Regions from separate parts of the Blautia sp. MSK18_10 genome, predicted to be linked through region 1. Evidence: predicted binding sites of a transcription regulator. Region 1 holds the regulator's gene; the other holds the start of a gene.
The links. The regulator HrcA, encoded in region 1, represses chaperone genes, less so after heat shock. The targets are predictions, from matches to a motif close to TGTTAGCACTCNNNNNNNNNGAGTGCTAACA.
Positions count from the first base shown of each region.

Region 2: LI074_RS03860 (Hsp20/alpha crystallin family protein) is a predicted target of HrcA. The motif match lies at 2,830-2,860, and genes of this name have one in related genera.

Region 1 is NZ_JAJCGT010000003.1:13,880-20,588, forward strand. Features, by position in the region: gene uvrB (excinuclease ABC subunit UvrB) at 1-1,807, shown strand, start outside; gene hrcA (heat-inducible transcriptional repressor HrcA) at 2,399-3,439, shown strand; gene grpE (nucleotide exchange factor GrpE) at 3,457-4,101, shown strand; gene dnaK (molecular chaperone DnaK) at 4,162-6,039, shown strand; gene dnaJ (molecular chaperone DnaJ) at 6,159-6,709, shown strand, end outside.
Region 2 is NZ_JAJCGT010000005.1:18,319-25,027, forward strand. Features, by position in the region: gene LI074_RS03850 (response regulator) at 1-972, shown strand, start outside; gene LI074_RS03855 (ATP-binding protein) at 1,350-2,681, shown strand; gene LI074_RS03860 (Hsp20/alpha crystallin family protein) at 3,028-3,495, shown strand; gene LI074_RS03865 (Hsp20/alpha crystallin family protein) at 3,684-4,151, shown strand; gene LI074_RS03870 (DnaJ C-terminal domain-containing protein) at 4,277-5,380, shown strand; gene nudC (NAD(+) diphosphatase) at 5,530-6,378, opposite strand.

The DNA.
Region 1 (6,709 bases):
CCTCGCCCACAACAAAACTCTCGCAGCGCAGCTTTACGGTGAGATGAAAGAATTCTTCCCTGAGAACGCAGTGGAATATTTTGTCTCCTATTATGACTACTATCAGCCGGAGGCTTATGTCCCATCCTCAGACACTTATATTGCTAAAGATTCCTCCATCAATGACGAGATTGACAAACTCCGTCTCTCAGCCACAGCCGCAATGTCAGAGCGGAAAGACGTAGTGGTCATTTCCTCCGTTTCCTGTATCTACGGACTGGGTTCCCCTCAGGAATTCTTTGACATGATGATCTCTCTGCGTCCGGGAATGACCAAAGACCGGGATGAGGTAATCCGGGAACTGATCGACATTCAGTACACCAGAAATGAGATGGACTTCCACCGAAGCACCTTCCGTGTCCGTGGAGATACTTTGGAAATTTTTCCTGCCAACAGCTCCGATACAGCCGTGAGAGTAGAATTTTTCGGAGATGAGATCGACCGTATTTCAGAAATTGATGTACTGACAGGAGAAATCAAATGCCAGCGTTCTCATATCAGCATCTTCCCTGCATCCCACTATGTAGTGCCAGCAGAACAGATCCAGAGAGCAGCTGTAGCAATAGAAGAAGAATTAAAAGAACGTGTAGAGTATTTCAAAAGCGAAGACAAGCTTCTGGAAGCCCAGCGAATCTCAGAACGCACCAATTTCGACATTGAAATGATGAAAGAAACCGGATTCTGTTCAGGAATCGAAAATTATTCCAGACATCTGTCAGGATTAAAGCCCGGACAGCCGCCATACACACTGCTGGACTATTTTGGAGATGACTTCTTACTTATTATAGATGAATCTCATATCACAGTACCTCAGGTAGGAGGAATGTACGCCGGTGACCAGAGCAGGAAGCAGACACTGGTAGACTACGGATTCCGGCTTCCTTCAGCCAAAGATAACCGCCCCTTAAGCTTCGAGGAATTCGAATCCAAACTGGATCAGGTCATGTTTGTATCTGCCACTCCGGGACAATATGAGTATGATCATGAACTTCTCCGTGCAGAACAGATCATCCGTCCAACCGGACTTCTGGATCCGAAAGTAGAAGTCCGCCCTATTGAAGGCCAGATCGATGATCTGATCGGAGAAGTAAACAAAGAAGTGTCAAAGAAACACAAAATCCTGATTACCACTCTCACCAAACGAATGGCAGAAGACCTGACAGAATATATGAAAGAAGTAGGAATCAGAGTCCGTTATCTCCATTCCGATATCGATACCTTAGAACGTGCCCGCATTATCCGTGATATGCGTCTGGATGTCTTTGATGTACTGGTAGGAATCAACCTCCTTCGAGAAGGCCTGGATATCCCGGAGATCACCCTGGTAGCAATCCTGGATGCAGACAAAGAAGGCTTCCTCCGTTCCGAAACCTCTCTCATCCAGACCATCGGACGAGCTGCCCGAAACAGTGAAGGCCATGTGATCATGTACGCAGACAACATGACCGATTCCATGCACAAAGCCATCACCGAAACCAACCGCCGCCGAACCATCCAGGAAGCCTACAACAAAGAACACGGAATCACTCCGACTACTATCAAAAAAGCAGTCCGCGACCTCATCGCCGTATCCAAAGCAGTAGCCGAAACCGAAGTCCGACTCCAGAAAGACCCAGAGTCCATGACCCGTAAAGAACTCACCAAACTCATTGCCCAGGTAGAAAAACAAATGCGCGCCGCAGCCGCAGATCTCAACTTCGAACAAGCTGCAGAACTCCGCGACAAAATGATCGACCTGAAAAAGAACCTTGACGCTCTTGATAAATAGAACAAATGACCTGAAACAAGAAAATAATAATTGCGGTCAAGCCTGTGAGAAGAAAAGAATGACCTAAAACAGTAAAATAATAATTGCGGTCAAGCCTGCGAGAAGAAAAGAATGACCTGAAACAGAAAAAGAACAATTACAGTCAAATCTGTGAGAGGAAAAGAATGACCTGAAACAAGAAAATGATAATTACGGTCAAGGCTGTAAGAAGAAAAGAATGACCTGAAACAAGAAAATAACAATTGCAGTCAAGCCTATGAGAAGAAAAGAATGACCTGAAATAGGAAAAGAAAAATTACAGTCAAGGCCAGGGCAGGAAAAGAATGACCTGAAACAGGAAAAATATTTTTATGGTCAATTCCAGAACAGGTTACAAGTAATATGAGATAAAAAATGATGTTATAGTCAATTTCTCACAGCATTCTTTTCATCAAATCAAATAAATAATATTGTTATGAAATAACAAAAAATTCACAAAATAATATTGACAAACCAAATCAAGAGTGCTATCTTATGAGCATAAGGTGTTAGCACTCCTAAAACATGAGTGCTAACAAACCAAAAACAAAGGCAGTAAAGGAGTGGAACTTCATGGATCAGGAATTAGATGATCGTAAAAAGAAAATACTAAAAGCCATCATCAAAACCTACATGGAAACAGGCGAACCGGTGGGTTCCCGGACCATTTCCAAGTTTGCAGATTTAAATGTAAGCTCTGCCACCATCCGGAATGAGATGTCAGACCTGACAGATATGGGATATATCGTACAGCCCCACACCTCAGCCGGAAGAATTCCTTCTGATAAAGGTTATCGCCTCTACGTAGACGAGCTGATGAAAGAAAAGGAATCAGAGGTTCAGGAAATCAAGGATCTCATGATAGAGAAAACTGACAAACTGGATAAAATGCTGAAGCAGGTAGCAAAGGTACTGGCCTCCAATACCAACTATGCAACAATGATCTCTGTTCCACAGTACAGCGGAAGCAAGATTAAATTCATCCAGCTTTCCCGTGTGACACCCCTTCAGCTTGTGGCAGTAGTAGTGAGTGATAACAATGTCATCCGAAACCAGATCATCAATCTGGATGAGGAGATGGACGATCAGACAATCCTGAAATTAAATCTTCTTCTTAACACCAACTTAAATGGGGTGCCCATTCAGGATATCAACCTGGGAATGATTGCCCGCCTGAAAGAACAGGCAGGTGTACATGGCTCTGTGGTTGGCACAGTCCTTGATGCAGTGGCAGACACCATCCAGGTAGACGAAGACGATATGCAGATATATACTTCAGGAGCAACCAACATTTTCAAGTATCCGGAGCTTGCAGACACAAGCAAAGCGAGCGAGCTGATTTCAGCATTTGAAGAGAAGCAGGATCTGGTAGACCTGGTGAAAGAGAGAATGTCTGATACAGAGAACACAGGAATTCAGGTGTACATTGGTGATGAGATGCCGGTGCAGACCATGAAAGACTGCAGTGTAGTCACAGCCACTTACGAACTTGGAAAAGGAATGCATGGTACTATCGGTATCATCGGTCCCAAGCGTATGGATTATGCAAACGTAGTTGACAGCCTGAAGGCTTTGAAAGTCCAGCTGGACGAACTGATTAAGAAAGAGAGTTAGAAAGGCGGTAATAGAGAGTGTCAGAAGAAACAAAGAACACAGCTCAGGAAGAAGAGACAACAGAGACTCCGGTAACAGAAGAAACTGTTGAGAATGAACCTGAAGTTGTAGAGAACGGCGAAGCGGAAACAGAGGAAATCCCGGTAGAGGACGGAGACGAGGAAGCTTCCCAGGATGACAAGAAAGACAGCAAATCAAAAACTTCTTTCTTCGGCAAGAAGAAAAAAGAAAAAGATAAATTTGAACAGCAGATCGAAGAACTTACAGACAGGCTGAAACGAAACATGGCTGAATTCGATAACTTCCGTAAGAGAACGGAGAAAGAGAAATCCAGCATGTATATCATCGGAGCCAAGGACATTGTTGAGAAGATCCTTCCGGTTGTGGATAACTTCGAGAGAGGTCTTGCACAGGCACCTGAAGGAGATTCTTTTGCAGATGGCATGAAGATGATCTATAAACAGCTGATCACCACATTAGATGAGCTGGGCGTGAAACCGATTGAAGCAGTGGGTAAGGAATTTGATCCGAACTTCCATAACGCAGTAATGCATGTGGAGGATGAAGAAGCTGGTGAGAATATTGTGGTAGAAGAATTCCAGAAGGGTTACACTTACAAGGATTTCGTAGTCCGCCACAGTATGGTAAAAGTAGCCAACTAATTTACATGAAAATATAGAATATATCAAATCTAGTTGAAAATAAACAGGAGGAACAAGATTATGGGAAAAATCATTGGTATTGACTTAGGTACAACAAACAGCTGTGTAGCCGTAATGGAAGGCGGACAGCCAACAGTTATCGCTAATACAGAAGGCGCAAGAACAACACCATCAGTTGTCGCTTTCACAAAAACAGGAGAACGTCTTGTAGGTGAACCTGCAAAACGTCAGGCAGTAACAAACGCAGAGAGAACAATCTCTTCCATTAAAAGAGAGATGGGTACTGACTATCGTGTAACAATCGACGACAAGAAATATTCTCCACAGGAAATTTCTGCTATGATTCTTCAGAAACTGAAAAAAGATGCAGAAGGATACCTTGGTGAGAAAGTTACAGAAGCAGTTATCACAGTTCCTGCATATTTCAATGATGCTCAGCGTCAGGCAACAAAAGATGCCGGTAAAATCGCAGGCCTTGATGTAAAACGTATCATCAACGAGCCAACAGCAGCAGCTCTTGCATATGGTCTTGACAATGAAAAAGAACAGAAGATCATGGTATACGATTTAGGTGGCGGTACATTCGATGTATCTGTGATCGAAATCGGTGACGGCGTTATTGAAGTACTTTCCACAGCAGGTAACAACCGTCTTGGTGGTGATGACTTCGACCAGAAAGTTACAGATTACATGCTTGCAGAGTTTAAGAAAGCAGAAGGCGTAGACTTAAGCAATGATAAGATGGCACTTCAGAGATTAAAAGAAGCTGCAGAGAAAGCAAAGAAAGAGCTTTCTTCCGCAACAACTACAAACATCAATCTGCCATTCATCACAGCTACAGCAGAAGGCCCGAAACACTTCGATATGAACCTTACAAGAGCTAAATTCGATGAATTAACACATGACTTAGTAGAAATGACAGCAGAACCGGTACGTCGTGCACTTTCAGATGCAGGTATCACAGCATCTGAACTTGGCCAGGTACTTCTGGTTGGTGGATCTTCCCGTATCCCGGCTGTTCAGGATAAAGTAAGACAGTTAACAGGCAAAGAGCCAAGCAAGAACCTGAACCCGGATGAGTGTGTAGCACTTGGTGCTTCTATCCAGGGTGGTAAACTTGCAGGTGATGCAGGCGCAGGTGATATCCTTCTTCTGGATGTTACTCCACTGTCACTGTCCATCGAGACAATGGGTGGTATTGCAACAAGACTGATTGAGAGAAATACTACAATTCCTACAAGAAAGAGCCAGATTTTCTCAACAGCAGCAGACAACCAGACAGCAGTAGATATCAACGTTGTACAGGGTGAGCGTCAGTTTGCAAAAGACAACAAATCCCTTGGCCAGTTCCGTCTGGACGGAATCCCGCCAGCACGTCGTGGTGTTCCGCAGATTGAAGTTACATTTGATATCGATGCAAACGGTATCGTAAATGTATCTGCTAAGGATCTTGGAACAGGTAAAGAACAGCACATCACAATCACAGCTGGTTCTAACATGTCTGATTCCGATATCGACAAGGCAGTAAAAGAAGCTGCTGAGTTTGAAGCACAGGATAAGAAACGTAAAGAAGCAATCGATACAAGAAACAATGCTGATTCCATGGTATTCCAGGTTGAGAATGCACTGAAAGAAGCCGGAGACAAGATCGATGCTAATGATAAAGCTGCTGTAGAAGCAGACCTGAACGCACTGAAAGATTTACTGTCTCAGACTGCAAATGCAGAAGAGATGACAGATTCTCAGGTAGCAGATATTAAAGCTGCTCAGGAGAAGATGATGGAAAGTGCTCAGAAGCTTTTCGCTAAAATGTATGAGCAGACACAGCAGGCAGGCGGCCAGGCAGGACCGGACATGAATATGGGCGGCGGTGCAGCAGGCAGCACAGATGCAGGAAACAACGATGATGTTGTAGATGCTGATTACAAAGAAGTATAATGTGACATTTCTGTAAAAGCAGAGATTTGCAACGGAAATATCAATAATAACTGTTCAGTGGGAGAGTCTCTCTCACTGAATAGTTGTGTTATAAATAAAACGGGTATAGGATTAAAATCATGGCTGATAAGAGAGATTATTATGAAGTCTTAGGCGTGGACAAAAGCGCCGATGACGCAACACTTAAAAAAGCATATCGTAAGCTGGCCAAGAAGTATCACCCGGATGTAAATCCAGGAGATAAAGAGGCTGAGGCGAAATTTAAAGAGGCAACAGAGGCTTACACCATCTTAAGCGATCCGGAGAAGAGAAAACAGTATGACCAGTTTGGCCATGCGGCTTTTGAAAACGGTGGCGGAGGTGCCGGCGGCGGCTTCGGAGGTTTTGATTTTAACGGTGCTGATATGGGTGATATCTTCGGCGATATTTTCGGCGATTTATTTGGCGGCGGCAGCAGAAGCAGACGTGCCAATAATGGTCCGATGAAGGGAGCTAATCTCCGCGCACGCGTAAATATTACTTTTGAAGAAGCTGTCTTTGGCTGTGAGAAGGAACTGGAGATCGTACTGAAAGACGAGTGTACCACCTGTCATGGAACAGGTGCGAAGCCGGGGACTTCACCGGTAACCTGTCCGAAATGTCATGGAGAAGGTCAGGTTGTTTATACACA
Region 2 (6,709 bases), on a different contig from region 1:
TATATAATCCATGAATTTTTTCTGAAAAAATTTAAAGAGATACTGGCACTGGAACATGGTGGTATCTTTTATATGATCTGGCCAACAGAAGAAAAGACACTGTGGAAATTCTGCAGTAAATTAGAGCTGATCAGAAGAGAACTGGCCCAGTTGCAGCCACTGGATTGTATGATAGCTGTCAGCCATTATTCTGAAAATCTGTCTGATATTCAACAGATGAAAAAGGAAGTGTTGAAATGTCTGGAATACGGAAAAGATACGGGATGTACGCAGTTGCTTTCATATCAGGATTTACCGATGGAATATAAGGAAAATGACTTTTTCGATGTTACAGAAGCAATTACAGAACTGATCAGATATCTTCGATCCGGTAATAAGAAAAAAATATTCGAACAGATGCAGAAGATTATCAATGAGACAGAGAAAGAGACAGAAAAATATTTTAACAATATCATGGAGTTGATAGGTGCCAATATATTTTTATTTCTTTCAGGAATTCCATTGGATAAGGAAAGCAAAAATAAGATTACGGAATCATTTGAGCAACAGATTCATGTACAATCGGAAAGAAAGACAAAAGCAGACTATATGAAATATTGGCTGGAGTATATTGCAGATAATATTCAAAGTATGCATAATAATGATCAGAATCAGCTAATCCAGCAAATTTATAAATATCTGAATGATAATTTTTCACAACCAATCGGTCTGACAAATGTTTCAGAACATGTAAACAGAAATCCTTCGTATATCAGTCGTTTTATCAAACAGGCTACCGGAAGAAAATTTTCTGAAATTCTTGCAGAACTGCGTTTGGAGGAGGCAAAAAAATTATTACGTTCGTCTAATTTAAAGATTACTCAGATAGCAGAACAGGTAGGATATCCCAATCTACAATATTTTACCCGGGTTTTTACTGGCCAGATGAATATGACACCGGCAGAGTATCGGAAAATTACAACTTATTTTTAAATATTACTATGTTGCAACTTTATACAGTATTTTATAAGTATAAGGACAGTCGATTCTATAATGGCGATTTTGCAACGCTACATACAAATAAATGTAAAGGCAAATGCAGCCTCTATATCTGTAAGCAGGAAAAAAGAGATATAGGGGCTGCATTTATTTTTTTATTGAATCAAATAAGCACTCTACGTGATTGCGAAAAGCAATAAGCAGTGGATGGGGACTTAACGTACAGAAATAAGAATAAATGTAGTCAAGAAAAGTAATTTGATTTTTAACATAAAACGTGAAAATATTATGAATAAAAACTCATAAAACGTGAAGAATAGATTGACAAATGCTCATAAAACGTGATAGTTTTGAAGAAAGGAGGCGGTTCTATGTATTTAAAAAGAAAGATAGATGAGTACCTGCTGGAGTGGAAAAAAAATGAAGAAAGACTTCCGTTAATTATAAAAGGTGCAAGGCAGATTGGAAAAACGGAATCTATTAATCATTTTGCAGAACAAAATTACAGTAATATTGTGAGTATTAATTTTGTTCTGGAACCTAAATATAAAACAATATTAAGTGACGGATATGCTGTTGAAGATATTATAAAAAATATTTCTATGATAGATACATCAAAAAGATTTATAGCAGGTGACACTGTGATTATTTTTGATGAATTACAGGAGTTTCCGGATATTGCAACTGCCTTGAAGTCCTTCCGGATAGATGGAAGATTTGATGTCATATGCAGTGGTTTCTTGCTTGGAATCAATTACAGAAAAATTCATAGCAACAGTGTGGGATATAAAACAGATTATGAAATGTTTTCGATGGACTTTGAAGAATTTCTGTGGGCGAAAGGATACTCGGAGAAGCACATTGAAGATATCTTGCAACATATGCAGACAGGAACTCCATTTTCAGAAACCGAATTATCAGTCTATAAAAAATTGTTTTTGGAATATTGTGTACTTGGCGGTATGCCTGCAGTAGTAAAAGTATATATTGAAAAAAATCTTTTTACAGATACTCTGGAAATCCAGAGACAGATCCAGATGGATTATGAAGAGGATATCAGAAAATACGCTGAAGGTCTGGATCAGACTAAAATTGTAAGTGTCTATCGGAACGTACCTGTACAGCTTGCAAAAGAAAATAAAAAATTTCAATTAAGTAAAATAGACAAAAAAGCCAGAAGTCGAGAATATATGGGATGTATAACCTGGCTCGAAGATGCAGGTGTGATTTCTGTATGTTATTGTCTGCAGTATCCGGAGCTTCCATTAAAGGGAAACTATGATGACTCAAAATTCAAAATCTATTATCCAGATACAGGATTGCTGATTGCTTCATTAGATGAGGAAGCACAAGAAGACCTTCGGGCGAATAAAAATCTTGGAGTATACAAAGGTGCTTTATATGAAAATTTTGTAGCAGAGGCGTTTGTGAAACAGGGGCTTGGACTATATTACTATAAAAAAGAAAATGCTACCTTGGAAGAAGATTTTTTTGTAAGAACAAAGGATGAGTTGGTTCCGGTAGAAGTGAAGGCGAACAGGAACCGGTCTAAGTCATTGAGGCAATTGATATCCGGTGATTCTTATGGAGATATTCACTGGGGAATAAAACTTGCAGACAGTAATATTGGAATAGAAGACGGGATTTATACATTTCCATATTTCTGTACGTTCTTATTAAAACGATATCTCAAGGGAAAATGATAGCGTTAACATCAAACATTTCAGAATGCCCCGTGGACTGATCCTCCATGGGGCGTTGTATTAGCTTGGAATGGGAGTGTAACACAAATTGGAAAAGTGTACAATGAAGATTTCACAAATTCACAGGTTCACAAATTCTTCACAAAAAAATTAGCACTCACCTCTTGACAGTGCTAATAATAAGTGTTATATTACAGCTAGAACAAAGGAAGGGGAACAAAAAGAGAACAAAGAAATAAGTTCTATGAGATTCCTGATAACCTAAGTTCCAAAGAAACAAGGTAAAGATGCATAACTGAGAGTCCATCATATACAGATGGACGGTATAGAAAAGGAGAGATGACTTATGTTGATGCCTAGTATTTTTGGAGAAAATTTATTTGATGACTTTTTTGGAGATTTTCCATTTTATTATGATGACAGAGCAATGAAAGATACAGAGAAGAAACTTTACGGACGCAGAGCCAGCCATATAATGAAAACCGATATCAAGGAAACTGATAAAGGCTATGAACTGGTCGTAGATCTTCCGGGATTTACCAAAGATGAAGTAAAGGCTGACCTGGAGAATGGTTATCTGACTATCAGTGCAGAGAAAGGTCTGGACAAAGATGAGCAGGAGAAAGAGACAGGACATTATATCCGTAAGGAACGTTACGCAGGTGCCTGCAGCCGTAGCTTCTATGTAGGTAAAGAAGTTGAGAAAGAAGACATTAAAGCAGAATTCAAACATGGTATCCTCACATTATTTGTACCAAAGAAAGAAGCAAAACCAGCAGTAGAACAGAAGAAAACAATTGCCATTGAAGGCTGATGAATAAATATTCTGACTGACCCGTTAAGGGTCAGCCAGAGATTAAAAACAGATATAAAAATAAAAGCTTACACTAATAAAAGATTGAAGATAAAAGGTTGAAAAAGCCTGTAAAGATAGATTTGGAAAGTAAATCTGGCGAACAGATTTGACATATATAAAATATATTAGAAAAGGAGATATGACTTATGTTAATGCCTAGTATTTTTGGAGAAAATTTATTTGATGACTTTTTTGGAGATTTCCCATTCTATTATGATGACAGAGCAATGAAAGATGCAGAGAAGAAACTTTATGGACATAAAGCAAATCATGTAATGAAAACTGATATCAAGGAAATGAATAACGGATACGAACTGGTTGTAGATCTTCCAGGATTTAAGAAAGATGAAGTTCATGCAGCACTTGAAAATGGTTATCTGACCATCAGTGCAGAGAAAGGCCTGGATAAAGACGAGAAGGAAAAAGAGACAGGACGTTATATCCGCAGAGAACGTTATTCAGGTGCCTGCAGTCGTAGCTTCTATGTAGGTAAAGAAGTACATCAGGACGACATCAAAGCAGAATTCAAACATGGTATCCTGACATTATTTGTTCCGAAGAAAGAAGCAAAGCCAGCAGTGGAACAGAAGCACAGCATCTCCATTGAAGGATAATAGATGTTAAGTTACAGCAACGGGAGGTCAAATCTTTTGGCTTCCCGTTGTTTGCATAATGAGGATTGCAGAAATATGAAGTCAGGAATGATTGCGTTAGAATGTGTTTATGAGGGAAGGTGATGATATTGAAAAGAGACTACTATGAAGTTCTTGGCGTGAACAAAAACGCAGATGCAGCAACGATTAAGAAAGCATACAGAAAACTGGCCAAGAAATATCATCCGGACAGTAATGAGGGAAATGCTTCGGCAGCAGAGCATTTTAAGGAAGTAAATGAAGCCTATGATGTTCTGAGTGATGAGAAGAAACGTAAACTGTATGATCAGTTTGGCCACGCTGCTTTTGAAGAAGGTGCCGGTAATTATGGAAACGCACAGGGAAGTCCTTTTGGCAGTGGCTTTGGCGGAGCACAGGGCAATCCATTTGGCGGTGGTTTCCATGGCTCGTACAGTGATGGCAATGGTTATCATGAATATCATTTTGAGAATGGCGAAGATATGGATGATATCCTGAAGAACATCTTTGGTGGTGGATTTAAGAAGAGTAAATCATCCGGTGGTTTTGGAAGCAGCGGTTTCGGTGGCAGTGGATTTCATGGAAGTGGTTTTGGTGGATTCGGAAGCAATGGAACTGGCGGCTTTAGTGGTTCTTACAGCAGTAAAGGTGAGGATCTTCATGCGGAGGTTACTGTCAGCTTTGATGAAGCTGCTTTTGGCGGTAAGAAGGTTATCCGCCTGCAGAGCAGCAACGGTGGCGTCCAGAATTACGAAGTCAATATTCCGGCAGGTATTGAATCCGGTAAATCTATCAGACTTAAAGGAAAAGGATATCCGGGAGTCGGCGGAGGTGAAGCCGGTGATCTGCTTCTGAAAGTAAATGTTCAGGATAAACCTGGATATAAACGGGAAGGCAGAGATATTTACACAACTGTAAATATCCCATTTACAACAGCAGTATTTGGCGGTGAGGCGAAGGTTCACACTATTTACGGTGATGTTCTCTGTAACATTAAACCAGGTACTCAGTCCGGAACGAAGATACGTCTGAGAGGCAAAGGTATCGTTGCAATGAATAATCCGTCGGTACACGGTGATGAATATGCAACTGTACAGATTGAAGTTCCGACAAATCTGACACCGGAAGCAAGACGGAAACTGAAAGAATTTGAGCAGGAATGTAATGGAAGCCGCAGAAGCCGTGGATTTGGCAGCGGGAGTGCGGCGTGAAGAGTAATCAGAAATATTTTTGAGAATATAGTGAAGCAATTTTACAGAGAAACGAAAAGGATACATGCACAGTAACATTACCGTGTATGTATCCTTTTAGCATAATAGGGAAAAATATTCTATGAGCTTTTTCTGATATAGAATATTGTTTATCTGGGTTCTTTTCCATCGCGGAAGAGCATCATCATTTCCTTGGTCAGGCTGATATTATTGCCCTGATCCGGGATTTTGTCACGTTCTACCCACTGTGCCATGGAGAGCTCTTCATGGTCAACGGTCAGGGTATCATCGCCGTCCACATCACAGAAGAATCCGAAAAGCAGGGTACCGCTGAAGGACCATGGCTGGCTTTTGTAATAGCGGAGATTTTTTACCTTAAGGCCAACTTCCTCCATTACTTCTCTGTGAACAGTTTCTTCAATGGTTTCTCCGATTTCTGCAAAGCCTGCGATAAGGGCGTAACGCTTAAATCTGCGGCCCTCATATTTGGAAAGAATGATTTTATCTCCGTTTGTGATTCCTACGATTACTGCAGGACACAGGACAGGGTACTCCTGATTGCTGCAGGAAGGGCATTCCATCATACGTTCTTTTTGGCTGTGCAGCATTGGTTTTCCACAGCAGCCGCAGAACCGGCGCTTGCTGTACCACTGGAAAAGCTGATGTCCTGTAACTCCTGCAAATGCCAGATGCTGTGGCCGGGCTGTCCGAAGATTTCGTATATCCTGGAATTCATAATCTGGAAGAAGGGTGGTATCCAATTCCGGGATCAGATAGAAACGCTGATCATCGATAGAAAACAGATAAATATACTTGCTGTAGAGATCTGAAACTTTTTCCTCCAGATCCTGAAAACGTGGAAAATAAATATCTGCTTCCCGTTCCTGATGTGGAAGAAGAATACTGCCTTTTTCGTAGGCAAGGATAAAACTGTTCTTATCCGGGGCAGAAGGTTTGTATTCGTTGTGATAAGTATGTGGTGCGATGTCCTGAATCATATTGTAGATATCCTTTTCTTTATTTTGTTATAAAATAATTTCATAAGATTCTGATAAGATTATTTGTGAGTGTAGTTATAAATTCTTTATGGTTTATCAGAAAAATATAAGAAGATAATGAGTGGCAAAATAATACAGATTCATTATCTGTTCATAGTATATTCTTGGAGTTTTGTAAAAGCAAGCAATAAATATTTATTCTGAAAAAAGACAATATGTCAGATAATTTAATAATAATACAAAGAAAATTCATAGGTATACAAAAAAAACTAGATAGTTTATAATAGAATTTCAGAAGGATTAATGTTAGTATATGCGGAAATAGACAGGG